3 regions of the Allobosea eneae genome follow, and region 1 is predicted to be linked to each of the others. Evidence: predicted binding sites of a transcription regulator. Region 1 holds the regulator's gene; each other region holds the start of a gene.

Region 1 (9,933 bases):
CCAACAATGTCGACGTGAACGAATTGCGCTCGCGCATCGGCATGGTCTTCCAGAAGCCGACGCCCTTCCCGATGTCGATCTACGACAACGTCGCCTTCGGCATCCGCCTCTACGAGAAGCCGCCGAAGTCGGAGCTCGACGACCGCGTCGAGGGCGCGCTGCGCCGCGCCGCGCTCTGGGACGAGGTCAAGGACAAGCTGAAGAGCTCCGGCATGGGCCTCTCCGGCGGCCAGCAGCAGCGCCTGTGCATCGCCCGCACCATCGCCCAGAAGCCCGAGGTCATCCTGTTCGACGAGCCGACCTCGGCGCTCGACCCGATCTCGACCGGCAAGATCGAGGACCTGCTCGAGCAGCTCAAGACCGATTTCACCATCGTCATCGTCACCCACAACATGCAGCAGGCGGCACGCATCTCGCAGTACACCGCCTTCATGTATCTGGGCGAAGTCATCGAGTTCGACGCCACCAACACCATCTTCATGAACCCGCACAAGAAGCAGACGCAGGACTACGTCACCGGCCGCTTCGGCTGAGGTCCACGCAGTCGTCGGCCAGCCCCGAAGGATACGCCCCGATGTCGGATCAACATATCGTCCGCTCCTACGATGCCGATCTCGAAGGCCTGCGCCGCAGCCTCGCCGAGATGGGCGGCATGTCCGAGCGCATGCTCGGCGATTCCACGGTCGCGCTGGTGCGCCGCGACACCGCGCTTGCTCAGAAGATCATCACGGCCGACCAGCGCCTCGACAATCTCCAGCGCGAGGTCGAGGAGAAGGCGGTGCTGACCATCGCCCGGCGCCAGCCGCTCGCCAATGATCTGCGCGAGCTGATCTCGGCGATCCGCATCGCCGCCGACATCGAGCGCGTCGGCGATCTCGCCAAGAACATCGCCAAGCGCGCCGTCGCGATCTCCGGCCAGTTCTCGCCGCCGCATCGCGCCGTGGTCGGCCTCGAGCATATGAGCCGCCTGGTCCAGGCCCAGCTCAAGGACGTGCTCGACGCCTATGCCGCCAGCAACGAGCAGAAGGCGATGGAGGTCTGGCGCCGCGACGACGAGATCGACGCGCTCTACACCTCGCTGTTCCGCGAGCTCCTGACCTATATGATGGAGGATCCGCGCAACATCACCTTCTGCACGCATCTGCTGTTTTGCGCCAAGAACGTCGAGCGCATCGGCGACCACACGACGAACATCGCCGAGACCATCCATTACCTCGTCACCGGCCAGTCCATGGACGAGACTCGGCCGAAGCTCGACACCACCAACATCCTCGTCGACCTGCCGGCGGCCAATGGCTGAACTGGTAGGCGGTTGAGCGAAAGCGAGACCCTATGCCTGCACGCATCCTGATCGTCGAGGACGAGGAGCCGCTGACCCTGCTGCTGCGCTACAACCTCGAGGCCGAGGGCTTCGAGGTCGACAGCGTGGCGCGCGGCGACGACGCCGAATTGCACCTGCGCGATCACACGCCGGATCTCGTCCTGCTCGACTGGATGCTGCCCGGCCTCTCCGGCATCGAGCTCTGCCGACGCCTGCGCACGCGTCGCGACACCGAGCGCGTGCCGATCATCATGCTGACCGCCCGCGGCGAGGAGACCGAGCGCGTGCGCGGCCTCGCCACCGGCGCCGACGACTATGTCGTCAAGCCGTTCTCGCTGCCCGAGCTGATTGCACGCATCCAGGCGCTGCTGCGCCGCGCCAAGCCGGGCCATGTCGCCGGACTGCTCGCCGCCGGCGATCTCGAACTCGACCGCACCACCCGCCGGGTCCGCCGCGCCGGGGCCGAACTGCATCTTGGGCCGACCGAGTTCCGACTGCTCGAATTCCTGATGCAGGCGCCGGGCCGCGTCTATTCGCGGGCGCAGCTGCTCGATGCCGTCTGGGGCCGCGACGTCTATATCGACGAGCGCACCGTCGACGTCCATGTCGGCCGCCTGCGCAAGGCGATCACCCCGGCCAATTCCAAGGATCCGCTGCGCACCGTGCGCGGCGCCGGCTATGCCTTTGACGAGACGTTTGCGCGCGGCTGACCGTTTTGGTCAGCGCGGCGTAGCGATAATGACCGCTGCGCCGGCAAGGCAGAGCGCCGAGCCGGCGAGATCATAGCGATCCGGCGGTATTTTCTCGACCAGTGCCATCCAGGCCAGCGAGGCGAGGATGTAGATGCCGCCATAGGCGGCAAAAGCGCGTCCGGCCGCGGGGCTGTCGATCAAAGCCAGCTGCCAGGCGAAGGCGGCGAGTAAGACCAAGCCTGGCAGCAGCCACCAGACCGGCTTGCCGAGTTTCAGCCAGGCCCAGAAGGCGAAGCAGCCGGCGATTTCGGCCAGCGCGGCGCCGAGATAGATCGCGAATGTCGCCATGCGCGGGCCCTCTGGTCCTGCCCATGAGCAACCGGCCTTGCGGCCGGCTTTCATGGTTATGCAATCGCGTCGCGAGCACTCAGGCGCGGATGGCCTTGCTGCGGTCGCGCCGACGGTCTGCCGCAGGCTGGTAGGCGATGCGAGCATGATAGGCGCAATAGGGCAGGCCGGTCGCGCTGCGGCCGCCGCAGAAGCGGAATTCCGGCGAGGTCGGGTCACCCATCGGCCAGCGGCACATATATTCGCGCAGATCCATGATGGTGACCCGCTCGGAGAACGGCACCACCACGTCCTCGGACGGGGCCGGCTCGCGCTCGACCTGCGCCTCGGCCTCGATCTCGGCCGCGAATTGCGGGGCGAGCGCGGTGTTGCCGCGGGTCAGCCCGGCGCCGCCGTTCTGATGTCCGGCCGGGTGGCTCGGCGGGCGGGCTGCCGGCTTGCGCGGACGCGGCGCGGCCGAGCCCGGGCTCTTGGCCCGGCCTGACAGGCCGAGACGATGGACTTTCCCGATGACCGCGTTGCGCGTGACATTGCCGAGCTCGGCGGCGATCTGGCTCGCGCTCAGGCCGTCGTTCCAGAGCTTCTTGAGCAGTTCGACGCGTTCGTCGGTCCAGGCTCCGGCTTCGGTCATGGGGTTGCACCTGTCTTCGTCATGTCCCACCGGCGGGCCGGCGAGGCATAGGGAGAGATCATGGCGGAATCCGATACCGGCAGCGTCCGTGGTTAAACGGAAGCCGTTACGCCCGGGACTGACGATACTGGAGACGCCGCACGAGATGTCGTATCTGACGAAGACGACCATACAAGATGGCCTGACTCGGCCACAAGAGTCGCCGAATCCTAATTCGGCTTTTCCCCAGCCAATCGCCGCAGATGGTGTGGCAGTGAGTCCAATCGGCAACGCTGTCGCGAGGTCATGGCTCTTGCAGAAGAAGCTTCAGCCCTCCTCCTGAGGAGCGGACGTCAGTCCGCGTCTTGCAGGATGCTCCAGCTGGTGCCGGAGCCTCCGGCAGCATCCTTCGAGACGCCGCTGACGCGGCTCCTCAGGATGAGGGCTGAGGGCAGGGCCAATCGCCCTCCCGCCAGGGCTGCTGCAATTGACAGGGCCTGGCCGGTTTTGCATAGTCGCGTGACGCAGCCGCCCCAAAGGGCGGCGCTTATGTTTTTGAGCGATCGGGATTTTCCTTCGATGCGGCTTGACGCGCGACGAGACGACGGGAACGGCCAGCGACGATAATGTCGCCGGCGGGTCGCATCGTGCCGGCATCATGCCGCCTTGCGTCCCAACCTGCCGTTCCCGGCCCGAGATTCCGCGCTACCCTCCTGTTTCGCCGCAAGGATTTCGCTCCATGAGCATCGCTTCCGCTTCTTCCGTTCTCCTGCCGACCTATGCCCGCGCCCCGATCGCGCTCGAGCGCGGCGAGGGCGCCTGGGCGATCACCGCCGACGGCACCCGCTATCTCGATTTCGGTGCCGGCATCGCCGTCAATTCGCTCGGCCATGCCCATCCGCATCTGGTCGAGGCCCTGACCCAGCAGGCGCAGCGGATCTGGCACACCTCCAACCTCTACACGATGCCCGAGGGCGAGAAGCTCGCCCGACGGCTCTGCGAGGCGACGTTTGCCGAACGCGTCTTTTTCACCAACTCGGGCGCCGAGGCGAACGAGTGCGCGATCAAGATGGCGCGCAAATACCACGCCGCGAAAGGCCATCCCGAGCGCTACCGGATCGTCACCTTCGAGGGCGCCTTCCATGGCCGCACGCTTGCGACCATCGCTGCCGGCGGCCAGCAGAAATACATCGACGGCTTCGGCCCCAAGGTCGATGGCTTCGACCAGGTGCCCTTCGACGACGAGGCGGCGCTGAAGGCTGCGATCACGCCGGAGACCGCGGCGCTGATGATCGAGCCGATCCAGGGCGAGGGCGGCCTGCGCTCGGTGCCGATGCGCTTCCTGAAGCGCCTGCGCGAGCTCTGCGACGAGCATGGCCTGATGCTGATCTTCGACGAGATCCAGACCGGCGTCGGCCGCACCGGCAAGTTCTTCGCCTATGAGCTGGGTGGCGTCGTCCCCGACATCATGTCGATCGCCAAGGGCATCGGCGGCGGCTTCCCGATGGGCGCCTGCCTCGCCACCGAGGAGGCGGCCTCCGGCATGACGCTCGGCACGCACGGCACCACCTTCGGCGGCAACCCGCTCGCCATGGCGGTCGGCAACGCCGTGCTCGACGTCATCCTGGCTGATGGCTTCCTCGACCATGTCCAGAAGACGGCCTTGCGCCTGCGCCAGTCGCTGGCCCAGCTCAAGGATCAGCATCCCCAGGTGATCGAGGAGATCCGCGGCGAGGGGCTGATGCTCGGCCTCAAGCTCAAGACCCCGAACACCGATTTCGTCGCGCAGGCCCGCGCCGCCGGCCTGCTGGTGGTCGCGGCCGGCGACAATGTCGTGCGCCTGCTGCCGCCGCTGATCATCGGCGAGAGCGAAGTGGCCGAGGCGGTGGCGCGGCTGGACAAGGCGGCTGGCGCGGTCGAGGCGGAACTCGCCCGGCCGGCGGCGGAGTGAGCATGATGTCTGCGACGCGTCACTTTCTCGATCTCTCGGATTTCTCCGCCGGGGAACTCCGCGCCATCCTCAAGGCGGGCGAGGAGATCAAGGCCCGCCGGCGCACGCCCGCGGCCGCCGGTGATCGCCTGCTCGAGGGCAAGGTCATCGCCATGATCTTCGAGCAGCCTTCGCTGCGGACCCGCGTCTCCTTCGACGTCGGCATCCGCGAACTCGGCGGCTCGCCGATGATGGTGACCGGCCAGGAGATTGAGCTCGGCGAGCGCGAGACCATCGCCGACACCGCCCGGGTGCTCTCGCGCTATGTCGACGCGATCATGATCCGCATGCTCGACCACGATTCCGTGGTCGAGATGGCGAAATACGCCACCGTGCCGGTGATCAACGGCCTGACCAAGCGCCAGCATCCCTGCCAGGTCATGGCCGACGTCATGACCTTCGAGGAGCGCAAGGGCTCGATCAAGGGCAAGCGCATCGCCTGGACCGGGGACACCAACAACGTTCTGACCTCCTGGGTCCACGCCGCCGGCCGCCTCGATTTCGAGCTCGCCATCGCCACCCCCGAGGAGCTCGCGCCGCCGCCGGCCTTGCTCGATTGGGCCCGCAAGCAGGGCGCGAAGCTGCAATTGACCAATCGCCCCGAGGCCGCGGTCGAGGGCGCCGATTGCGTCATCACCGATTGCTGGGTCTCGATGGGCGACGAGGAAGGCACGCGCCACAACCTGCTGCGGCCCTATCAGGTCGATGAGCGCCTGCTCGGCCGCGCCGAGAAGGATGCGATCTTCATGCACTGCCTGCCGGCCTCGCGCGGCGAGGAAGTGACCGACGCGGTCATGGATGGGCCGCAATCGGCTGTCTTCGACGAGGCCGAGAACCGCCTGCATGCCCAGAAGGGCATCCTGGCCTGGTGCTTCGGCGGAGTGGCGGCCTGATGGCCGACGCCTCGCCCGCGGGCGCACCCGACGACCGGGTGCTGCCCTTCGCCGTGCCGGCGCTCGATGTGCGCGGCCGGGTCGTCCGGCTCGGCCCCTCGCTCGACCAGGTCCTCGAGCGGCATCATTATCCCGAGCCGGTCGCGCGCGTCCTCGCCGAGGCGGCGGCGCTGACCGTCATGCTCGGCACCACGCTCAAGGGCGAGGGCCGCTTTCAGCTCCAGACCAAGAGCGACGGGCCGATCTCGATGCTGGTCGTCGATTTCAACGCGCCGGACTGCTACCGCGCGATGGCCCGCTACGATGCCGACCGCCTTGCGGCAGCGATCGATGCGAATGCGATCGCGACCGGCGAACTGCTCGGCAAGGGTCATCTTGCCATGACTGTCGACCAGGGCACCGATGCAACGCGCTATCAGGGCATCGTCGCGCTCGACGGGCAGAGCCTGGAAGAGGCGGGCCATCAGTATTTCCGCCAGTCCGAGCAGATCCCGAGCCGCATCCGCCTCGGCGTCGGCACCGTCCTGACCGGTGAAGGCCTCGCCTGGCGCGCCGGCGGCCTGATCGTCCAGTTCATGCCGACATCGCCGGAGCGGCTGCGCGCCGCCGATCTCCACCCCGGCGATGCGCCGGAGGGGCACGAGATCCTCGCCGCCGGTGACGATGACGGCATCAGCGACGACGCCTGGGCCGAGGCGCGCTCCCTCGTCGGGACGATCGAGCATCACGAACTGCTCGATCCGCTGCTGGAGAGCGAGCGCCTGCTCTATCGGCTCTTCCATGAGCGCGGCGCCCATGTCTTCGAGCCCGTCGCGGTGCAGGAGGCCTGCCGCTGCTCGCGCGAGCGGGTGCTCGGCATGCTCAAGGGCTTCTCGGCCGACGACCGCAAGGCGATGGTCGCCGATGACGGCACGCTCGGCGTCACCTGCGAGTTCTGCTCGCGCCGCTACCAGTTCGACCCGGCCGAGGTCGAGGCGGAGATCTCGGCGGAACAATAGGCGTGCGTCATGCTCGGGCTTGACCCGAGCATCTCAGGCCGGAAGAGGCGCCGGTTGGCGTGTTCGCGTCACGAGATTCCCGGGTCTGCGCTTCGCTTCGCCCGAGAATGACGATGTCGCTTACCCCCGGCACTCGGCCATCAGCTTGCGCATGAAGGCCTCTCCGGCCGCGAACTGCTCCAGTGTGATGTATTCGTCCGGCTGGTGTGCCTGGTCGATCGAGCCCGGGCCGCAGACGATGGTCGGCAGGCCGGCGCGCTGGAAATGCCCGGCTTCGGTGGCATAGGCGACGGCGATGGTGCGGTTGCGCCCGGCGAGGCGCATCACCAGCGTCTCGGCCTCGGAGCCAGGATCGGGCGCCAGGCCCGGCACGTCCGAGCTCATCACCGTCTCGATCGCAGCCGATGGCGCGGTCTTGCGCATGCGGGCGAGCACCTCGTCCGACAATTTGGCGAAACGGGCCGGCACCTCCTCGGGATCGGAACCCGGCAGCGTGCGCACCTCCCAGGCGAGATCGCAGCGATCGGCCAGGATGTTGCGGGCGATGCCGCCATGGAATTTGCCGATATGGATGGTGTCATAGGGCGGGTCGAAGCGGCCGCTCTCGTCGATCCGGCCCTCGCGCTCGTCCGCCATGGCGACGAGGCCGGCGGCGAGGCGGGTGCCGGCATGGACAGCGCTGGCGCCGAGATGCGGCTTCGAGGAATGCGCGGCAAAGCCGGTGATCGCGGTGAAGAAGGTGCGGATGCCCTTATGCGCATCGGCGAGCTCGAGCGAGGTCGGCTCGCCGACGATGACGGCGCGCGGCCTAGGCAGGCTCTTGCCCATGGCGGCGATGCCGTCGACGACACCGAGGCAGGTCACCTCCTCGTCATAGGAGAAGAACAGGTGGATCGGCGTCTTCAGGTCGGCGGCGAGGAAATCCGGCACCAGCGCCAGCGCCAGCGCGACGAAGCCCTTCATGTCGACCGAGCCGCGGCCATAGGCCTTGCCGTCCTCGACATGCAGGGTGAAGGGATCGCGCGACCAGGCCTGGCCCTCGACGGGCACCACGTCGGTATGGCCGGAGAGGACGATGCCGCCCTTGTCCTGCGGGCCGATCGTGGCGAACAGCGCCGCCTTGTCGCCGGTCGCGTTCGGGAAGCGCACCGACGGCACCCCCCAGCCGGTGAGATAGCCCTCGACGAAGGCGATCAGGTCGAGATTGGATTTGTGGCTCACCGTGTCGAAGGCGACGAGGTGGGCCAGCATGTCGAGCGGCTGGTAGCGCTGCCCGGTCGGAACGGTGGCGTTCAATGCAGGACCTTCTTCACATAGGGCGAGTCGAGCGGAAACAGCGGCACCTCGACGTCGAAAAGCGCGCCGTCCTCGCCGAGCATCGCGTAGACACCGCGCATGCTGCCGTCGGGCGTCATCAGCGGGCAGCCCGAGGTATAGCTGAAGCGCTCGCCCGGCTGCAGCACCGGCTGCTGGCCGATAACGCCGTCGCCACGCACTTCATGAACCTCGCCACGCCCGTCGGTGATGAACCAATGCCGCGTCATCAATTGCAGGGTGCGCGGCGAGAAGTTCTCGATCTCAATGGTGTAGGCCCAGAAATAACGGCTCTGGTCCGGGGCGGACTCGCTGTCCATGAACTTGGGCGAGGCGGTGACGCGCACGCCATGCGTTTCGGCCTGGTACATGATCGCGGCTCCGTGCCGCCTCCTTACGGCTCACGCCGGGGCGGCGGGAAGGCCTTGTTATGACCTGGGACGGCGCAGCGTCAATGCCGCCAACCGGCCGTAGACCCGATGATCCGCGACGCGCGGGCATGTGGACAACCCGACACCGGACTCGCCAGCCGCATCCCAGCGCGGCAAGAAGAAGATCAATCTCGCGGCGGACTTAGCTTTGCGCCGCATTGAACAAGGTGATCTGATAGCGCCATGGCGACGTCGCCCGACATGCAGGCCGAGATCGCGACCGCGCCGGCTTCGCTCGCCGGCCCCGTCGGCGTGCTTCCGCGCCAGGACATCCGCAAGCTCGTCCATTGTGGCATGGTCCGCTCGACCTCCGGCGCCTTCTCCGAGAGCCAGTACCAGCCGGCGAGCCTCGACCTCAGGCTCGGCCACAAGGCCTATCGCGTCCGCGCCAGCTTCCTGCCCGGGCCTAACAAGAGCGTTGCCCAGATGCTCGCCGACCTGACCCAGGACGAGGTCTCGCTCGAGGAGGGCGCGATCCTCGAGAAGAACTGCGTCTACGTCGTCGAGCTGATGGAGTCGCTGCACGAACTGCCGGCGACAATTTCCGCTTTCGCCAATCCGAAGAGCTCGACCGGCCGGCTCGATGTCTTCACCCGCCTGATCGCCGACCGCAGCGGGGCCTTCGACAGCGTTGCCGGCGGCTATTCCGGCAAGCTCTATGCCGAAATCTCGCCGTCGAGCTTCTCGATCAAGGTGCGCAAGGGCAGCCGCCTCAACCAACTGCGCTTCCGCCGCCGCAGCTCCGGTCAGGAGGAAGCGGAGGGCTTTCGCGTTTCCGACCGTGAGCTGCGCGAGGTGCATCGCCACACGGCGTTGGTCGACGGTCCCGCGACGATCCGCAACGGCCTGATCTTCAGCATCCATCTCGGCGATGCCGAGGGCGAGATCATCGGCTATCAGGCCCAGCGCTTCACCGACGTCATCGATGTCGACCGGGTTGCAGGCTACGAGATCGACGATTTCTGGACGCCGATCCCGGCCAAGCGCAAGCGGCTGATCCTCGATCCGCATCAGTTCTACATCCTCGCTTCGAAGGAACGGATTCACATTCCACCGGCCTTCGCCGCAGAGATGGCGCCGATCGACCCGGCCATGGGCGAGTTCCGCGTGCACTATGCCGGCTTCTTCGATCCGGGTTTCGGCGTCGCTGCCGATGGCGTTCCCGGCAGCCGCGGCGTGCTCGAGGTCAGGAGTCATGAGGTGCCTTTCCTGCTCGAGGACGGGCAGGTAGTCGGCCGGTTGGCGTTCGAGCGCATGGCGACCGAGCCGGATGCTCTCTATGGCGCGATCGGCACCTCGAACTATCAGGGCCAGGCTCTCAAGCTCTCCAAGCATT
Region 2 (9,933 bases), on a different contig from region 1:
GCCTCGGTCGGCGGCGTCGATTATTTCGACGCCGGGCGCGCCGGCTCGCTCGACCTGACACAGGCGCTGCGCTCGCCCGGCTCGGCGCTGAAGCCCTTCATCTACGCGCTCGCCTTCGACAACGGCCTCGCCCATCCCGAGACCATGCTGGAGGACCGGCCGACCCGCTACGGCCTCTATGTCCCCGAGAATTTCGATCTCGGCTTCCAGGGCATGGTCAGCGCCCGCAAGGCGCTGCAGCTCTCGCTCAACCTGCCGGCGGTCGAACTGCTCTCGGCTGTGGGCCCGCAGCGCTTCCTGTCGCGCTTGAAGGATACCGGCGCCGCAGTCGCCATGCCCCGGGATGGCGGCGCGCCCGGCCTCGCCATTGGCCTCGGCGGCCTCGGCATCACCCTCTCCGACCTGACCAGGCTCTATGTCGCCCTCGCCCGCGGCGGCGAGGTCGTGCCGCTGCATGTGAAGCCGGCGAGTGGCTTGGCCGAGCCGCCCTTGCGCCTCGTCGAGCCGGTCGCCGCCTGGTATGTCGCCGATACGCTGCTCGGCGCGCCGCCGCCGCTCAACGCCCCGCCGGGGAGGATCGCCTACAAGACCGGCACCTCCTACGGCTATCGCGACGCCTGGGCGGTCGGCTTCGACCGCAAGCACACGATCGGGGTCTGGGTCGGCCGGCCCGACAATGGCGCGGTGCCGGGCCTCGTCGGTCGCGTCGTCGCGGCGCCGATCCTGTTCGACGCCTTCGCCCGCATCGGCCTCGATCCGCGCCCCTTCGTGCAGCCGCCCGGCACGATCGCCGCCAGCAGCGCGGCGCTGCCGCCACCGCTCCGGCATTTGCGCCAGGACGTGCCGAAGACCGTCGCGGCGCTGGCGACGCCCGCCCTCAAGCTCGCCTTCCCGCCCGAAGGCGCGAAGATCGATCTCGCTGCCTCCGGGGTCGATGGCGCTCCGCAGCTCAATCTCAAGGTCACCGGCGGCATCGCGCCCTTCACCTGGCTGGTCGACGGCGCGCCCGTGGTGGCGGCGGTGAAGCGCCGCGAGGCGGCCTGGCAGCCGCCCGGCAAGGGTTTTGTCCGGATCTCAGTGATCGATGCCGCCGGCGCCAGCGAGAGCGTCTCGGTCAGGCTGCAGTAGCCAGAGCATTTTCGAGCGAAGTGGCTACCGGTTCGCGTGAAGAAAATGCGATAACCAAAGCAGCCCTCACTCGATCTTGACGCCGCTCGCCTTGATGATCGGCTCCCAGCGCGCGATCTCGGCGCCGACGAATTTGCGTAGGCCGGCCGGCTCCTGCAATTCGGCCGAGGGGATTTCGGCGCCGAGCTCGTTGAGCTTGGCCTTGACCGTCGCATCCGCGAGCGCCGCCTTCAGCGCTCCGTTCAGCTTGGCGACGATCGGCGCGGGCGTGTCCTTCGGCGCGAACATCGCGTTCCAGACCTCGACCTTGAAGCCGGGCACGCCGGCCTCGGTGCTGGTCGGCACGTCCGGCAGGGCCGTGGCGCGGGCGTTCGAGGCGACGGCGAGCGTCTTGATCGTGCCGGCGCGGTGCTGCGGGGCGACGTTGACCGCCTGGTCGCAGAGATAATCGACCTGGCCGGCGACGAGGTCGTTCATCGCCGGGCCGGTGCCGCGATAGGGCACGCCGTTCGGTTTCACCCCGACGACGGTGTTGAAGAGCAGGCAGGTGGTGTGGCTGACCGAGCCGACACCGGCATGGGCGTTGCTGGCCGCCTTCTCGTTCGCCTTCACCCAGGTGACGAACTCGCTGAGCGTGACGCTCGGGTGGGTCTTGCGCACGGTCAGGAAGATCGGATTGGTGTTCACCAGCCCCACGGCTGCGAAATCCTCGACCGGCCGGTATTTCAGGTTCGGGTTGAGCGAGACGGCCGCAGCATGCGTGCCGGTATGGCCGATCAGGATGACATGACCGTCGGCGGGTGAGGCCATCAGGCGCTGCCCGGCGAGCGTGCCGGCGGCACCGACCGCGTTCTCGATGATCACCGGCTGGCCGAGCGTGCGGCTCATATGCTCGCCGACGAGGCGCCCGACCACGTCAGTCGGCCCGCCGGCCGCAAACGGGATCAGCATGGTGACCGGCTTGCTGGGGAAGGTCTGCGCCTGCGCAGTCGCGCTCGTCATGCAGGCGGCGAACGCCGCAGCCTTGAGCCAGAAACCAATCCTCATGCCGTTCCTCCCGTTCTTGTCACGGGCGGCACCTGAGTTCTCGCTCATTGGGCACCGCCGCCGCGACGGTTAGCGCCGGGCGGCGGCGAAAGCGAATAGAGGTTTCCGCTAAGGGCTATCCGGATATCCTCTACCCGGAGCAGAAAGCATGTGCGCCGAAGAGGTGCATGGTCGGGACAAACCCAACCATGCCGAGACATGGCGCAGGTGCTACTCCGCCGGCTGCGGATGGGCCTCGGCCGGGGCGTGGCGCGAGCCGTGCTTGCTTCGCGCCATGTAGCTGTAGGCGACCGGCACGACATAGAGCGTGAGCAGCGTGCCGAAGGTCATGCCGCCGACGATCACCCAGCCGATCTGCGAGCGGCTCTCGGCGCCGGCCCCTTCCGCCAGCGCCAGCGGCACGGCGCCGAGCACCATCGCGCCCGTCGTCATCAGGATAGGCCGCAGGCGCAGTTCCGCCGCATCGACCAGGGCGTCGATCATCTCGTGCCCCTCCTCGCGCAGCTGGTTGGTGAATTCGAGGATCAGGATGCCGTGCTTTGTGATCAGGCCGACCAGGGTGATCAGGCCGATCTGGCTGTAGACGTTGAGCGTGCCGCCGGCGAAATAGAGCGCGGCGAGCGCGCCCGTGATCGAGAGCGGCACCGAGACCATGATCACGATGGGATCGACGAAGCTCTCGAACTGCGCCGCCAGCACCAGATAGATGAAGCCCAGCGCCAGCAGGAACACCAGGAAGATGCTGGCGCCCGATTGCTTGAACTCGCGGCTCTGGCCGGAATAGTCGGTCTGGAACGAGGCCGGCAGCACCTTGGCCGCCCCCTGCTCGAGCACGTTGAGGGCGTCGCCGAGCGAATAGCCCGGCCCCGGCACCGCCGTAATCGTCGCCGAGCGCAACTGGTTGAAGCGGATCAGCTCCTTGGGCGCGACGTTCTCCTCGATCTGGACGAGGCTGGAGAGCTGCACCGCCTGGCCGCCGCGGCCGATCAGATAGATCGACTGCAGCGCCTGCGGCGTGCTGCGTTCGGCCCCGGCGACCTGGAGCATGACGTCGTACTGCTCGCCGTTCATGTTGAAGCGGGTCACCTGGCGGCCGCCGAGCAGCGTCTCCATGGTGCGGCCGATCACGTCGACGCCGACGCCGAGATCGGCGGCGCGCTGGCGATCGATCGAGACCTTGATCTGCGGCTTGTCGAGGATGAGGTTGGTCTCGATATTGGTCAGCGCCGGATGGCCCTGGACCTCGGCGATCAGCTTGTCGACGTTCTCCTTGATCGTGACGTAAGGATCGGAGGAGCGCAGCACGAACTCGACCGGCTTGCTGTTGGCGCCGCCTTGGCCGAGCGAGGGCGGGTTGGTCGCGAACAGGCGGATGCCGGGGATCTGCGACAGACCCCTGTTGATCTCGGCGACGAGATTCTGCTGCTTGCGCTGGCGCTCTTCCCAGGGCTTCAGGCGTGCGAAGGCGATCGCTCGCGTCACGTCGGGAAAGCCGACGATGACCAGATAGGTTTCCACTTCCTGGATCTTGCTGAAATAGTCCTCGACCCGCCTTGCATAATCGGCGGTGAAGGCCATGGTCGCGCCTTCCGGCGCCACGCCGATCGCCGTGATCGTGCCGCGATCCTCGACCGGGGCGAGCTCGGAGCGCAGATTGGTGAAGAACCACCAGCTGCCGCCGGCGACGAGCAGCGCGAGCAGCACGATCACAGGCCGGATCGACAGCGCAAAGCGCAGCGAGCTGCGATAGCCGCTGGACAATGCCTCGAAGAAGCGCTCCAGGATATTGTAGAGCCAGTTGTGCTTCTCGTGGTGCTTCAGCAGCTTGGCGCACATCATCGGCGTCAGCGTCAGCGCGACGAAGCCGGAGACCAGCACCGCGCCGGCCAGCGTCAGCGCGAACTCGACGAAGAGCTTGCCGGTGCGCCCGGTCGAGAACGCCATCGGCGCATAGACCGCCACCAGCGTCAGCGTCATCGCGACGACCGCGAAGGCGATCTCGTTGATGCCCTTGATCGCGGCCTTGGTCGGCTCCATGCCGTCCTCGATGTGACGGTGGATGTTCTCGAGCACGACGATCGCGTCGTCGACGACGAGGCCGATGGCGAGCACCATCGAGAGCAGGGTCAGCGTGTTGACCGTGAAGCCCATCGCATACATCAGCGCGAAGGCGCCGATCAGCGAGACCGGGATCGTGACGAGCGGGATCAGCGTCGCCCTGAACGAGCGCAGGAACAGGAAGATGATCAGGACGACGAGGACGACCGCCTCGCCGATCGTGGTGTAGACCGCCTTGATCGAGCGATCGATGAAGATCGAGGTGTCGTAGGAGGTTGCGATAGCCATGCCGTCCGGCAGGTCCTCGCGAATGCTCGGCAGTGCGGTGACCACGCCGGAGGAAACGTCGAGCGGATTGGCCGTCGCCTGCTTGACGATTCCGATCGTCACCGACGGATTGCCGCGGAACCAGGCGGCGTTGCGCTCCTCGCGGGCGCCGAGCTCGACCTTGGCGATGTCGCGCAGCTTGACCGGGAAGCCGTTGGCGTCCTTGACCGTGATCTCGCGGAACTGCTCGGGCGTGTTCAGGCTGGTCTGCGAGAGCACCGTGAATTCGCGGTCGTTGCTCTCGATCCGGCCGGAGGGAATCTCGACGTTCTGGGCCCGCAGCGCCGCCTCGATCTCCTGGACGGTGATGTTGTAGGCGGCGAGCCGGGCGCGATCGAGCCAGATGCGCATGGCGTATTGGCGCTGGCCTAGGATGCGGACCTCGGCGACGCCGGTGATGTTCTGGACACGGTCGGCGATGAAACGGTCGGCGAAATCGGTCAGCTCCAGCGGCGAGTGCCGCGCGCTGGTCAGCGACAGGTACATCACCGGCTGGGCGTCGGCCTCGACCTTGGCGATGATCGGCTCGTCGATCTCGTCGGGCATGCGGCCGCGCACGCGGCTGACGCGGTCGCGCACGTCGGAAGCGGCGACGTCGGGATCGACGTCCGGCCGGAAGCGCACCGAGATCTGGCTGCGCTCCTGGCGGCTGGTCGAGTTGATGATCTCGATGCCCTCGATGCCGGCGATCGAGTTCTCCAGGATCTGCGTGACCTGCGTCTCGATGATCTCGGCGCTGGCGCCACGATAGGTCGTCTGCACCGAGACGATCGGCTCGTCGATGTTCGGGTATTCGCGCACCGTCAGGCGCGTATAGGAAACGAAGCCGATCAGGACGACGAGCAGGCTGAGGACGGTCGAGAGGACCGGCCGGCGGACGAAGAGCTCGAACAGGCTCATCGTTGCACGGCGCCCGGCAGCGAGCTGGTCTGGACCACGGTCCGTTCCTTGATCGAGACGGTCGCGCCCTCACGCAGGCGCATCTGCCCGGCGGTGACGATCTGCATGCCGGGTTTAAGGCCCTTGACCACCTCGACCTTGCCGGTCAGACGCTTGCCGAGTTCCACCGGCATCCGCTTGGCCTTGCCGTTTTCGATGATGAAGACGGTCTTGCTGAGACCATCCGGGACAACCGCCGTCTCCGGCACGACCAGCGCGTTCTCGCGCTTGTCGACCATGATGGTGACGCGGGCGAACAGCCCGGGCTTCAGCACGAGATCGGCATTGGGAATGGTGGCGCGCAGCTTGACGGCGCGGCCATTGACGTCGACCACCGGATCGATCGCGAAGATCTTGCCGGCGAAGGGCTTTTCGGGCACGGCATCGACCTTGAGCTGGATCGGCTGGCCGACCTTGAGCTGGGTCAGGTAGATCTCCGGCACGCGGAAATCGACCTTGATCGGATCGATATTGGTCAGCGTGATCAGCGGCTTGCCGATGGAGACGAAGTCGCCGACGCCCACCGAACGCAGCCCCACCACGCCGCTGAACGGCGCCTTGATCGTCGCGAAGGCGAGCTTGGCCTGGGCGAGTTGCAGGCGCGCCTCCTGCGAGGCGAGCTGCGCCGTCGCCTGCTCGAGCGCGACCTGCGTTCCCGCCCCGCGCTGGACCAGCGAGCGGTTGCGGTCATAAGTGTCGCGGGCGAGCGAGAGATCGGCCTGCGCCTGCTTCAGCTCGGCATCGAGGATCGCGGTATCGAGCATGACCAGCGGCTGATCCTTGGCGACTCGCTCGCCTTCCCTGAAGCCGAGCGAGACGACCCGGCCGGCGATCTCGGGCGCGATGACGACGGATTCGTCGGCGGCCAGGGTCCCGAGCGCCTCGACTTCCTCGGCGACGGAGGTGAGCTCGATCGTGCCCACTTCGACCGGAATCGCAGCGTTCTGCGCGCCGGCGGCGCCTTGCGCCTTCGCCTGCTGATTGGGCGCATTGTAGTGATAGCGGTAACCGTAATACCCGCCACCCGCCAGCCCGGCGATCAGAACAAGGAGGAGAAAACGCTTCATCAGGCTGGACGCTCCGGTATCACGCGCTTAATTTAGACTGGACGGTCTAGTTTGATAAGAGCCCTTTAGGGGCACAAGCGTGACGGAATGATGGATGCACGGACGTAACGGCTCCGCTGCTGCAGAAGCAAGACAGATGCCGGCCGAAAAATCACGGCCGGATAAACATGACGCGATCACCCGAGCCGCTTCGGAAATGTTCCTTGCCGAGGGCTTCGACCGCGCCAGCCTCGACCAGATCGCCCAGCGTGCCGGCGTCTCCAAGCAGACGATCTACAGCCACTTCGCCGACAAGCAGGCGCTGTTCCTGGCGATTTGCAGCGAACTTACTGAAAAGCTGACGATTCCGCTGCGCCGCCCACGCAGCGAAACCGGCGATTTGCGTGCCATTCTGCTGCGCCTCGGCGAGGACGCGCTGGCGATGATGCTGCACCCCGCCTCGCTCGATCTGCATCGCCTGATCGTCGGGGCGGCCGCGCGTTTTCCCGAATTGGGACAAGCCGCCTACGAGGCCGGTGCAGGCCGTATGATCGCGGAACTTTCAGCCTTGCTGGAGCAGCGGTCACGATCCGGTGATGGGCTATCGCGCGAGCTAACGGCCGGCGAGGCCGCGACGCTGGCCGAACAGTTCATCGGCATGCTGCGCGGCTTCCACCAGGTCCGCGGCCTCCTCGGCATCGCTCCGGTTCCCGAGGCAGAGCGCAAGGCTTACGTCGCCGCCTGCGTCGATCTGCTCCTGCGGGCTGCCTGAGGCTCCGCCTTAGCCCCACGGGCTAGGCGGTATGGTTGACGAACGGTGACCGGCCCTCCGCCCTGGTCGTCCCGGAACGCGCCTCCTGTCACGGCGCTGTCATCTACCGCCGATACCGCATCGTTCCGCAATCGCGGGAGAGTGTTGATGCTGCGTATCGAGGGTCTGACCAAGCGTTTCGGCGGCAAGGCCGCCGTAGACAACGTCACCCTGTCGATTCCGCGCGGCGAGATGGTCGGCATCATCGGCCGCTCGGGCGCCGGCAAGTCGACGCTGCTGCGCATGCTGAACCGCCTCGCCGACGCCAGCGAGGGCCGCATCCTCAGCGAGGACCGCGACGTCACCGCCCTGCGTGGCGCGGCGCTCCGCGCCTGGCGGCGTGACACGGCGATGATCTTCCAGCAGTTCAACCTGGTCGGCCGCCTCGACGTGCTGACCAATGTCCTGCTCGGCCGCCTGAACCATCGCTCGGCCGCGCTGACACTGGTCAAGAGCTTCTCGCAGGACGACAAGGTCCGCGCCATCGCCGCGCTCGAACGGCTCGACATGGGCCATCTGCTCGCCCAGCGGGCCGAGACCCTGTCCGGCGGCCAGCAGCAGCGGGTCGCCATCGCCCGCGCGCTGGTGCAGGAGCCGAAGATCATCCTCGCCGACGAGCCGATCGCCTCGCTCGACCCGCGCAACACCCAGATCGTCATGGACGCGCTGTTCCGCATCAACCGCGAGGACGGCATCACCGTCATCAGCAATCTCCACCACCTCGACATCGCCGCCAAGTACTGTGACCGGCTGATCGGCATGGCCGCCGGCAAGGTCGTGTTCGACGGCCCGCCGCATGCGCTGACCAGCGAGATCGCAGCCGAGCTCTACGGCATCGAGGCCAAGGACGCCGGCGCCGAAGCGCTCGACGCGCTCGAGGCCATTGCGACCTCAGAAGCCAAGCGCGCCAAACAGAACGTCGCCTGAGCAAAAGGCGGCACGCCAGAGCCTGCCCTTAAGCCTGCCCTTCATCAGCAGTATTTTCTCAAAGGAGCACCCACCATGCTGACCCGTCGTCATACGCTTACGCTCGCCGCCGCCGGCCTTGCCGCGTCGCTCGCCACCCCGGCCTTTGCCCAGGACTGGAAGGCGAAGTACCCCGAGCTCGTCTTCGGCATCATCCCGGCCGAGAACGCCTCGGGCGTCGTCGAGCGTTACACCCCCTTCGTCAACTATCTCTCGAAGGAACTCGGCACCAAGGTCACCCTGCGCATCGCCAACGACTACGCCGCCATCATCGAAGGCCAGCGCGCCGGCAATATCCACATTGGCATGTACGGCCCGGCCTCCTTCGCCCGCGCGCTGATGACCGGCGCCAAGATTGACGCCTTCGCGATCGAGACCAACCTCGACGGCACCAAGGGCTACTATTCGGTCTTCTACGTGAAGAAAGACTCGCCCTATCAGAAGGTCGAGGACCTCAAGGGCAAGAATCTCGGCCTCGTCGACCCGAATTCGACCTCCGGCAACAACGTGCCTCGCTTTGCCCTTGACGGCATGAAGATCGAGCCCGAGACCTTCTTCGGCAAGGTCGTCTATACCGGCAGCCACGAGAACGCGATCATCGCCCTGCAGCAGGGCACCGTCGACATCGCCGCCAACTGGTGGAACGACGAGCAGGAATCCAACCTGCTGCGCATGGCACGCAAGAACATGGTGAAAGCTGAGGATTTCCGGATCATCTACAAGTCCGAGCAGATCGTGAACTCGCCGATGGCCTATCTCACCGAGCTGCCCACCGAGCTCAAGGCCAAGATCCGCGACGCGGTGCTGAACCTCGCCGCCAAGGACAAGGCCGCCTTCGACAAGATCTATGAAGGCAAGCAGGGCCCGCTCGTCGCCGTCGACAACAAGGCCTACGACCCGATCATCGAGCTGAACAAGTTCGTCGACGCGCTCCGCAAGAAGAAGTCGTCGTAACTCTGACAGCCGTCATGCTCGGGCTTGACCCGAGCATCTCCTGATCGAGATTCTCGGGTCTGCGCTTCGCTCCGCCCGAGAATGACGCCCAGTCCAGGACCGGTACCAGCCGGTCCTGCGACATGTGTGGAAGCGCTCCCATGACACTCGCGATCGATCGCAACGACCCGGCCATCGCCGCCCATGCCGAGCTCTATCGGCGCGAAATGGCGGCCAAGCGGCTGCAGACGCTGCTTGGCGCGGCGATCTTCATCGCCTGCGTCGTGCTCGCCGGCATCGGCTCCGAGGTCGACTTCGCGAAGTTCGCCGCCAACGCCTGGCGCTTCCCGAAATACATCCTCGAGACCATGCCGACGCTGCGCCTCGCGACGCTCGGCGCCGACCTCAAGGAATGGTACTGGGGCCTCAACGGCTGGCTCAAACTGCTCTGGCAGACGCTCCTGATCGCCTATATCGGCACCGTGCTCGGCGCCGTCGGCGGTTTCCTTCTCTGTTTCACCGCCGCCAGCAATCTTGGCCGCCTGCCCTGGCTGCGCTGGGGCACGCGCCGCTTCCTCGAATTCTGCCGCACCGTCCCCGAAATCGTCTTCGCGCTGATCTTCGTCATCGCCTTCGGCCTCGGCCCGCTGCCCGGCGTGCTCGCCATCGCCATCCACA
Region 3 (9,933 bases), on a different contig from region 1:
CCCAAGGTCATCGAGAATTCCGAGGGTGCCCGCACCACGCCTTCGATCGTCGCCATCACCGATGACGGCGAGCGTCTGGTCGGCCAGCCTGCCAAGCGCCAGGCGGTCACCAATCCGGAGCGTACCTTCTTCGCCATCAAGCGCCTGATCGGGCGCACCTTCGACGATCCGATGACCAAGAAGGACATCGACCTCGTCCCCTACAAGATCAAGAAGGCTCCGTCGGGCGACGCCTGGGTCGAGGCCGACGGCAAGGATTACTCGCCCTCGCAGATCTCCGCCTTCACGCTGACGAAGATGAAGGAGACCGCGGAGGCCTATCTTGGCCAGCCGGTGACGCAGGCCGTCATCACCGTCCCGGCCTATTTCAACGACGCCCAGCGCCAGGCCACCAAGGATGCCGGGCGCATCGCCGGCCTCGAGGTGCTGCGCATCATCAACGAGCCGACCGCGGCCGCGCTCGCCTATGGCCTCGACAAGAAGCAGGCCGGCACCATCGCGGTCTATGACCTCGGTGGCGGCACCTTCGACGTCTCGATCCTCGAGATCGGCGACGGCGTCTTCGAGGTGAAGTCGACGAACGGCGACACCTTCCTCGGCGGCGAGGACTTCGACATGCGCCTGGTCGAGTACCTGGCGGATGAGTTCAAGCGCGAGCAGGGCATCGACCTGAAGAAGGACAAGCTCGCTCTCCAGCGCCTGAAGGAAGCGGCCGAGAAGGCCAAGATCGAGCTGTCGAGCGCCTCGCAGACCGAGATCAACCTGCCCTACATCACGGCGGATGCCTCGGGTCCGAAGCACCTCGCCATCAAGCTCTCGCGCGCCAAGTTCGAGAGCCTGGTCGACGACCTGATCCAGCGCACCATCGAGCCCTGCCGCAAGGCGCTCAAGGATGCCGGCCTGTCCGCGGGCCAGATCGACGAGGTCGTCCTGGTCGGCGGCATGACGCGCATGCCGAAGGTCCAGGAAGTCGTGAAGCAGTTCTTCGGCAAGGAGCCGCACAAGGGCGTGAACCCTGACGAGGTCGTCGCCATCGGCGCCGCGATCCAGGCCGGCGTGCTGCAGGGCGACGTCAAGGACGTGCTGCTGCTCGACGTGACCCCGCTCTCGCTCGGCATCGAGACGCTGGGCGGCGTGTTCACGCGCCTGATCGACCGCAACACCACGATCCCGACCAAGAAGAGCCAGGTCTTCTCCACCGCCGAGGACAACCAGGGCGCGGTGACGATCCGGGTCTTCCAGGGCGAGCGCGAGATGGCGGCCGACAACAAGCTGCTCGGCCAGTTCGACCTGATGGGCATTCCGCCGGCCCCGCGCGGCATGCCGCAGATCGAGGTGACCTTCGACATCGACGCCAACGGCATCGTCTCGGTGACGGCGAAGGACAAGGCCACCAACAAGGAGCAGCAGATCCGCATCCAGGCTTCCGGCGGTCTCTCCGAGGCCGAGATCCAGAAGATGGTCAAGGACGCCGAGGCGAACGCCGCCGACGACAAGAAGCGTCGTGAGCTGGTCGAGGCCAAGAACCAGGGTGAGAGCCTCGTGCACTCGACCGAGAAGTCGCTGAAGGACTATGGCGACAAGGTTTCGGCCGCCGACAAGGGCGCGATCGAGACCGCGCTCGAAGCCCTCAGGAGCGCGCTCACCGGCGAGGATGTCGAGGCGATCCAGGCTCGCACAAACGAGCTGATGCAGGCGTCGATGAAGCTCGGCGAGGCGATGTATGCCGCCAGCCAGGCTGAAGCGAACGCTTCCGAAGGCGCCGCTGCCGAGGACTCGAAGAAGGACGACGTCATCGACGCCGACTTCAAGGACGTCAGCGACGACAAGGGCGACAAGAAGAAGAGCGCCTGATCGCGCTTTTGGTCATCCATCGACTGGGACGGGATGGCCGGGCTTGACCCGGCCATTCCCTTGAGACGATGGCGTCGGCAGGACATGACTCGCCGGCTCGCGCAGCAAGCGCAGGGCGGCGCAGGGGCAGCTGGTTGAATGTCTAAGCGCGACTATTACGAGATCCTCGGGGTCTCCCGGACCGTGACGGAGGTCGAGCTCAAGAGCTCCTTCCGCAAGCTCGCCATGCAATATCACCCGGACAAGAATCCGGGCGACAAGCAGGCCGAGATCAAGTTCAAGGAAATCAACGAGGCCTATCAGATCCTCTCTGACGGCCAAAAGCGTGCGGCCTATGACCGCTATGGCCACCAGGCCTTCGAGAATGGCGGCGGTGGCGGTGGTCCGGCCGACATGTCGGACTTCATGTCCGACATTTTCGAATCCTTCTTCGGCGAAGGCCGTGGCCGTGGCGGCCCGCGCGGCGCCAACTCCCGCGAGCGCGGCGCCGATCTGCGTTACAATCTTGAGATCGGCCTCGAGGAGGCCTATGCCGGCAAGAACGAGACGATCCGCGTCCCGACTTCGGTGACCTGCGAGGTCTGCTCCGGCACCGGTGCCAAGGCGGGCTCGAAGTCGCGCCAGTGCCCGACCTGCGGCGGCCATGGCCGCGTCCGCGCCAGCCAGGGCTTCTTCTCGGTCGAGCGAACCTGTCCGACCTGCAATGGCCGCGGCGAGATCATCGACGATCCCTGCACCGGTTGCCATGGCGCCGGCCGCGTGACCCGCGAGCGCACCCTCTCGGTCAACATCCCGGCCGGTGTCGAGGATGGTACCCGCATCCGCCTTGCCGGAGAGGGCGAGGCTGGGTTACGCGGCGGGCCGGCTGGTGATCTCTACATCTTCCTCTCGATCAAGCCGCACGCCATCTTCCAGCGCGACGGCGCTGACCTGTTCTGCCGCGTGCCGATCGGCCTGACCTCGGCGGCGCTCGGCGGCGAGATCGAGGTGCCGACGCTGAATGGTGAAAAGGCCCGGGTGAAAGTCCCTGAGGGCACCCAGACCGGCAAGCAGTTCCGCCTGAAGGGCAAGGGCATGAGCGTGTTGCGCTCGCGCGAGATGGGCGATCTCTACATCCAGGTGCTGGTCGAGACGCCGCAGAAGCTGACCGCCCGCCAGCGCGAGTTGCTGATGGAGTTCGAGCGCGAGAGCTCGGGCGCCACCCATCCCGAGACAGCCGGCTTCTTTGGCCGGGTCAAGGATTTCCTCGGCGGCCTCGGCGGAGCGGCCTGAAAACAAAAAACGAGCGCCTTGCGGCGCCCGTTCTTCTGTGGTCGGAGCCGGCCTGATGGTCAGGCCTTGTCGATCACCTTCTTGACGGCGTCCTTGGTCTTGCCGACCGCCTGCTGGGCTTCGCCCTTGCGCTCCTGCGCGATACCCTCGGCCTGAAGCTCGGGCTTGTTCAGCGCCTTGCCGGCTGCCTGCTTGATGTTGCCGGCGGCCTCGTTGGCCATGCCCTTGATCTTGTCGGCGGTGCTGCCCATAGACGTGTTCCTTTCCGAATAAGTTGAACTCGGCGCCTCGGCGCCGCTTCGGATGGGAGAACGTCACGGCCGGATTTTGGTTCCCGCGCTCAAGCGGACGTGATCGTCTCTGCGATCGCCCGCAGCGCCCGGCCCGTTGCCTCGTCGGCCGGGAAGAAGGTCTCCAGCGCCAGCTCCGACAAGGTCACGTCGACCGGCGTGCCGAACACCGTCGTCGTCGAGATCAGCGACAGCTCGGTCTCGCCCAGCCGCAACTTCAAAGGCACCACGATCGGAGGCTCTGCCTCCTCCTGCGCTTTGCCCTTGGCCGAGGGCGCAGCCGCGACGGGATAGCTCAGCAACTCGGTCAGGAGTTCGGCCAGCAGCGGGTCGGCCGTGGCGCGGATCTGCTGGCGCAGCCGGGCGATCAGATGGCCGCGCCATTCGGCGAGGTTGAGGATCGCCGGGGCGATCCCGCGCGGATGCAGGCTCAACCGCAGCACATTGACCGGCGGGCGCAGCAAGTCGGCGTCCTCGACCAGCGTCAGCAGCGGCGGGACCATGGCGTTCGCCGCGAGCAGGGTCCAGTGCCGGTCGACCGCGACCGCCGGATAAGGCTCATGGCCCTTGAGCAGAAGGTCGATCGCGCTGCGTGCGGCCTGCAGGCTCGGATCCTCGAGCGACCGTTCGAGATAGACCGGCGCATAGCCGGCGGCGAGCAGGAGCGCGTTGCGCTCGCGCAGCGGCACGCCGAGATGCTCGGCGAGCAGCAGGACCATGTCGCGGCTCGGGACCGAGCGGCCGCTCTCGACGAAGCTGAGATGCTTCTGCGAGATCTCGGCTTCGAGCGCGAGGTCGAGCTGGCTGAGACGGCGCAGCTGGCGCCAGTCGCGGATGAGATGCCCGATCGCGGGCTGCTGGTGCTTGTTCATGGCGTGCAAGCTAGCTGCGCTAAGGCCGTCTTCCAATTACCTCCCGCTTAATCGACCAGCCTCCCGGCATCCGTCAGCATGGCCTCCATCAGCAACCGCCCCGGACGAGACGGGGCCTGAACCGGAGAACGACCATGGCCTTCATCCAGTCCTCGCGTTTCCTGCGCAACGCCCTTGCCCTAGATGCCGCCGCCTGCGCGGCGACCGGCCAGTTGCTCGCCGTCGGCGCCGGCGCGCTCTCCGGCCTGCTCGGCTTGCCCACCGAATTCCTGCGCGGCGCCGGCCTCGTGCTGCTGCCTTGCGCCGCGGTCCTCGCCTTCCTTGCCAGCCGGGCGCGGTTGCCGCGGCTTGCCGTCTACGCCGTGATCGGTGTCAACATCCTCTGGATCGCCGATAGCGTCCTGATCCTGGTCGCCGGCTGGTTCGCGCCGACCACGCTCGGCATCGCCTTCGTTCTCGCCCAGGCCGCGGCGGTCGCTGTCGTGACCGAGCTCGAGGTGATCGGCCTGAAGAAGTCGGTCATCGAAACCGGCGGAGCCGAAGCCGCGCTGCGCTGATCCGGAATGCCTGCGATTTGAGGCCGCCGTGGCTCATGCTGCGGCGGCTTTCGTTTGCGACGGCTTGTCACGAAACTGTCGTCTGTGCTCACTAGCCGGATGGCCTGCCTCCTCACCCTACGGAACAGGGCCGTCCCATGCGCAAACCTCTCGTCCTTACGGCTCTCGCGACGCTCCTCGCCGGCGGTACGGCGCTGGCCGAGCCGACCTTCAACCGCATCGCCACCTTCCAGGTGCCGCTCAACCTGCCGTCCGACCGCGACGCTAGCAAGAAGACGGTCTCCGAGATCATCACGGCCAATGAGGCTGGAACTCTGCTCGCCTATACCGACGCCGAGCAGAAGGCGATCGGCCTCGTCGACATCAGCACCGCCAATGCCCCCAAGCCCGGCGGCTTCATTCCGGTCGGCGGCGAGCCGACCTCGGTCGTCATCCTCGGCGAGCGCGCCTTCGCCGTGGTCGTCACCTCCGGCGACAACTTCAAGGAGCCGGCCGGCCATCTCGCCACCATCGACCTCAAGACCAAACAGGTCGCTGCCAAATGCGAGCTCGGCGGCCAGCCCGACTCGATCACCCTGACCAAGGACAAGGGCAAGCTCGCCATCGTCATCGAGAACGAGCGCGACGAGAAGCTGGGCAAGGGCGACCTGCCGCAGCTTCCCGGCGGCAATCTCACGCTCATCGGCCTCAAGGACGGGCAGGCCGATTGCGCCTCGAGGCAGGTCGTCGATCTCACCGGTATCGCCGCGGTCGAGCCGACCGATCCGGAGCCGGAATTTGTCGACGTCAACCAGGACGGCCTTGCCGTGGTGACGCTGCAGGAGAACAACCACCTTGCCGTGGTCGATACCAAGACCGGCAAGCTCGTCGCGCATTTCCCGGCCGGCACCGTCGACCTCAAGGGCATCGACAAGACCCGGGACGGTGAGATCAGGCCGGTCGAGGAGCTGAAAGGCGTGCGCCGCGAGCCCGATGCGGTGCGCTGGCTCGACAATGACCGCTTCGTCACCGCCAATGAAGGTGACTGGAAGGGCGGCTCGCGCGGCTTCACGATTCGTCGCAAGGACGGCACGGTCGAGTTTGATTCGGGCAACATGGTCGACCACATCGCCATGCGCCTCGGCCACTATCCGGAGCGCCGCTCGGCCGCCAAGGGCAGCGAGCCGGAAGGCATCGAGGTTGGCACCTATAATGGCGAGCGCCTGTTCTTCGTCGGGCTGGAGCGCGCCTCGCTCGTTCTCGTCTTCAAGGATGAAGGTCCTGGCCGCGCCCCGCGCTTCCTGCAGGCGCTGCCGGGCGGCATCGCGCCGGAAGGCCTGCTCGCCATCCCGCAGCGCAACCTCTTCGTCTCCGCCTCCGAGGCCGATCTCGGCGAGAAGGGCGGGCCACGTTCGGCCGTGACCATCTACGAGCGCAGCGAAGGACCCGTCGTCTATCCGACCATCGTCTCGGCCGATGTCGATGGTCTGCCGCGCGGCTGGGGCGCGCTCTCGGGCCTTGCCGCCCATCCCGAACTGCCGGGCCGGCTCTTCAGCATCACCGACAGCGCCTATACGCCCTCGCGCATCCTCGAGATCGACGCGACCAAGAAGCCGGCGACGATCACGGGCGCGATCACCGTGACCAAGGACGGCAAGCCCGCCTCCTATGATCTCGAGGGGATCGCGACGCGCCCGGGCGGCGGCTTCTGGCTGGCTTCGGAAGGCGCGCCGGAGCGCAAGGAGAAGCCGACGCAGAACCTCTTGCTGCGCGCCTCGGCCAAGGGCGAGATCGAGGAGGAGATCGCCCTGCCGGAGGAATTCGCCGCCAAGGCGACCAACCAGGGCTATGAGGGCGTCGCCGTCACCGGCAGCGGCCAGGACGAGACGGTCTGGATCGCCGTGCAGCGCGAGTGGAAGGACGACCCCAAGGGCAAGGTCAAGCTCCTCTCCTACAAGCCCTTCACCAAGAGCTGGGGCATCCTCTACTACCCGCTGACGGCCCCCGCCGCCGGCGCCTGGATGGGCCTCTCCGAGCTGACCTATCTCGGCGACGACAGCTTCGCCGTGATCGAGCGCGATAACCAGTTCGGTGCCAAGGCGGTGAAGACGCTCGCGACCTTCTCGGTCAAGGGATTGAAGCCGGCGCCGTTCGGCTCCTCGGAGATCCCGACCGTCGCGAAGACGCTGCTGCGCGACCTGACGCCGGAGCTGATGAAGCTCGGCGGTTACGGGCTCGACAAGGTCGAGGGCATGGCGGTCGACAAGGACGGCAACCTCTTCGTCGTCACCGACAATGACGGCGTCGACGACGCCTCCGGCGAGACCCAATTCTTCGCCTTCGGCAAGCTCGCCAAGTAAGCGTTCCGTCGAGCGAAAAGGCCGGCGAGCATCGCTCGCCGGCCTTTTTTATTGGGAGATCGCAGCGGGCTCGCGCTCGCTCCGGACCGGAGTTTTACAGCCCCAGCTTGCGCTTGCGCTGACCGAGCGTGCGCAGGCGCAGCGCGTTGAGCTTGATGAAGCCGGCGGCGTCGCGATGGTCGTAGGCGACCGCGCCTTCCTCGAAGGTGACGAGGTCCTGATCGTAGAGCGAGTACGGGCTGGAGCGGCCGATGACGTGGACGCCGCCCTTGTAGAGCTTGAGCCGCACCTGGCCGGCGACGAACTCCTGGCTCTTGTCGATCAGCGCCTGCAGCATCTCGCGCTCCGGCGAGAACCAGAAGCCGTTATAGATCAGCTCGGCATATTGCGGCATGAGCTGATCCTTGAGATGGGCGGCGCCGCGGTCGAGCGTGATCGACTCGATGGCGCGGTGCGCGACGGCCAGGATCGTGCCGCCGGGCGTCTCGTACATGCCGCGGCTCTTCATGCCGACGAAGCGGTTCTCGACCAGATCGAGCCGGCCGATGCCGTTGTCGCGGCCGAGCTCGTTGAGCCTGGCGAGCAGCTTGGCCGGCGAGAGCTGAACGTCGTCGATCGCGACCGCATCGCCCTTGGCGAAGTCGATCGAGATCACGGTCGGGGTGTCGGGCGCCTCTTCCGGCGAGACAGTCCGCGAAAAGACGTAGTCCGGAACCTCCTGCGCGGGATCCTCCAGCACCTTGCCCTCCGAGGAGACGTGCAGCAGGTTGGCGTCGGTCGAGAACGGCGCCTCGCCGCGCTTGTCCTTGGCGATCGGGATCTGGTGCTGCTCGGCGAAGGCGATCAGCTGCTCGCGCGAGCGCAGGTCCCATTCGCGCCAAGGCGCGATGACGTGCACGTCGGGCTTGAGCGCATAGGCGGTCAGCTCGAAGCGGACCTGGTCGTTGCCCTTGCCGGTCGCGCCATGCGAGACCGCGTCGGCGCCGACCTTTTCGGCGATCTCGATCAGCTTCTTGCCGATCAGCGGGCGGGCGATCGAGGTGCCGAGCAGGTAGACGCCCTCATAGGCGGCATTGGCCCGGAACATCGGGAAGACGTAGTCGCGCACGAACTCCTCGCGCAGGTCCTCGATGAAGATGTTCTCCGGCTTGATGCCGAGCAGCAGCGCCTTCTGACGGGCCGGTTCCAGCTCTTCGCCCTGGCCGAGATCGGCGGTGAAGGTCACGACCTCGCAATTATAGGTGGTCTGCAGCCACTTCAGGATGATCGAGGTGTCGAGCCCGCCGGAATAGGCGAGCACGACCTTGTTCACGCGCTTGTCGGCCATGGACTGTCTTCCTGCAGTGGCGGCACGAAAGCCTCGCGCCTGGAGTAGTGAATGCGGCTTTCCCGGCCGCATTTCGGACGTAACCGGGCACTATCGCAGGGCTAGGGACGACGCAATCGGAACCTTCTGATCGATTGCGCGTCATCGTTTGATGGATCGCTGTCCGTTGGCGCGTTTGCGGCTTCTGGCTTGTGGGCCGATTCGCGGGGGCGGATAATCGGCTCAGTTTGTTCAAAGCCGCTCCCGCGTGGAGGTTTGATGCCGAATCGTCCTGTTCTGGATTTCTGGTACGAGTTCGCGTCGACCTATTCCTGTCTCAGTGCCCTCAGGATCGAAGAGCTGGCCGAGGCGGCTGGCGTCGAGGTGCGCTGGCGGCCATTCCTGCTCGGACCGATCTTCGCGGCACAGGGCTGGGCGACCTCGCCCTTCAACCTCTACCCGAACAAGGGCCGCTATATGTGGCGCGACACGGCGCGCCGGGCCGCCCGCAACGGGCTCACTATCGTGCGGCCGGAAACCTTCCCGCAGAATTCCCTCGTCGCGGCGCGGCTTGCTCTGGCGGGGCGCGAGGCCGGCTGGCTGCCGACCTTCTCCAAGGCTTTGTTCCGCGCGCAGTTCTGCGAGGGGCGCAACATTGCCGAGGAGGCCGTTCTGAACGCGGCCCTGCGCGCGGCCGGGGCCGATCCGGTCAGCGTCTTCCCAGCGTCGCGCAGCGAGGAGGTCAAGGGCCGGCTCAAGGCCGAGACCGAGCTCGCCAAATCGCTCGGCATCTTCGGCGCGCCGACCTTCGTCACCGGCGACGGCGAGTTGTTCTGGGGCGACGATCGGCTCGAGGAAGCGCTCGCTTGGGCCAAGGACGGGCGCTAGCCCCCTGCCGGCGGTGCCGGCCGCGACCACGGTCCGTGCGTCGCCGAGGTCTGAGCGATCTCCGGCAAAGGCTGCCGCTCGCTGATCTTCGGCGGGCCGGGCGGTGCTTCCGGCGGCAGGCGCCCGCCAGCGGTCTGCACCAGCGCCTGCACGCGCTTGGTGACGGAAGGATGGGTCGAGAACAGGTCGGCGAAATCGTCCGGATCGTTCTCGAAGCACATGTCCATCACGCCGGACGGGACATTGTCGATATCGGCGCGGCCCGAGATCTTGAGCAGGGCCGAGATCATCGCGTCCGGATTCTTGGTCAGCTCCACCGCCCCGGCATCGGCGAGGTATTCGCGGGCCCGTGACAATGACAGCCGGATCAGCACGGCGAGCAGCCAGGCGACGGCGATGACCGCAAAGCCGAGAATGATCGCAAAGCCGCTGCCCTTCTTGTCGCCGTCGGAGGAAATCCGCACCCGCCCGAGATTGCGGAACACGACTTCGCCGACGAAGGAGATGATGCCGGCGATCACCACCGCGATCACCATCAGCCGGACGTCGCCATTG

What was found. The regulator PhoB, encoded in region 1, activates phosphate uptake and scavenging genes when phosphate is short. The targets are predictions, from matches to a motif close to TGTCATNNANCTGTCAT.
Region 2: phnC (phosphonate ABC transporter ATP-binding protein) is a predicted target of PhoB. The motif match lies at 7,404-7,420, and genes of this name have one in related genera.
Region 3: ACFPOB_RS11540 (esterase-like activity of phytase family protein) is a predicted target of PhoB. The motif match lies at 4,911-4,927, and genes of this name have one in related genera.

Annotation. Positions count from the first base shown of each region.
Region 1 covers NZ_JBHSLW010000042.1:10,321-20,253, reverse strand. The annotation lists gene pstB (phosphate ABC transporter ATP-binding protein PstB) at 1-533, shown strand, start outside; gene phoU (phosphate signaling complex protein PhoU) at 575-1,300, shown strand; gene phoB (phosphate regulon transcriptional regulator PhoB) at 1,333-2,031, shown strand; gene ACFPOB_RS23705 (YnfA family protein) at 2,041-2,361, opposite strand; gene ACFPOB_RS23700 (GcrA family cell cycle regulator) at 2,441-2,992, opposite strand; gene ACFPOB_RS23695 (aspartate aminotransferase family protein) at 3,711-4,922, shown strand; gene argF (ornithine carbamoyltransferase) at 4,925-5,854, shown strand; gene ACFPOB_RS23685 (Hsp33 family molecular chaperone) at 5,854-6,852, shown strand; gene argE (acetylornithine deacetylase) at 6,973-8,148, opposite strand; gene apaG (Co2+/Mg2+ efflux protein ApaG) at 8,145-8,537, opposite strand; gene ACFPOB_RS23670 (2'-deoxycytidine 5'-triphosphate deaminase) at 8,781-9,933, shown strand, end outside.
Region 2 covers NZ_JBHSLW010000002.1:44,813-54,745, reverse strand. The annotation lists gene pbpC (penicillin-binding protein 1C) at 1-1,128, shown strand, start outside; gene ACFPOB_RS00520 (tripartite tricarboxylate transporter substrate-binding protein) at 1,195-2,175, opposite strand; gene ACFPOB_RS00515 (efflux RND transporter permease subunit) at 2,386-5,460, opposite strand; gene ACFPOB_RS00510 (efflux RND transporter periplasmic adaptor subunit) at 5,457-6,566, opposite strand; gene ACFPOB_RS00505 (TetR/AcrR family transcriptional regulator) at 6,703-7,317, shown strand; gene phnC (phosphonate ABC transporter ATP-binding protein) at 7,465-8,283, shown strand; gene phnD (phosphonate ABC transporter substrate-binding protein) at 8,359-9,276, shown strand; gene phnE (phosphonate ABC transporter, permease protein PhnE) at 9,417-9,933, shown strand, end outside.
Region 3 covers NZ_JBHSLW010000013.1:64,127-74,059, forward strand. The annotation lists gene dnaK (molecular chaperone DnaK) at 1-1,854, shown strand, start outside; gene dnaJ (molecular chaperone DnaJ) at 1,993-3,126, shown strand; gene ACFPOB_RS11525 (CsbD family protein) at 3,186-3,377, opposite strand; gene ACFPOB_RS11530 (helix-turn-helix domain-containing protein) at 3,467-4,288, opposite strand; gene ACFPOB_RS11535 (hypothetical protein) at 4,423-4,845, shown strand; gene ACFPOB_RS11540 (esterase-like activity of phytase family protein) at 4,983-7,184, shown strand; gene ACFPOB_RS11545 (argininosuccinate synthase) at 7,279-8,511, opposite strand; gene ACFPOB_RS11550 (2-hydroxychromene-2-carboxylate isomerase) at 8,770-9,378, shown strand; gene ACFPOB_RS11555 (M48 family metallopeptidase) at 9,375-9,933, opposite strand, start outside.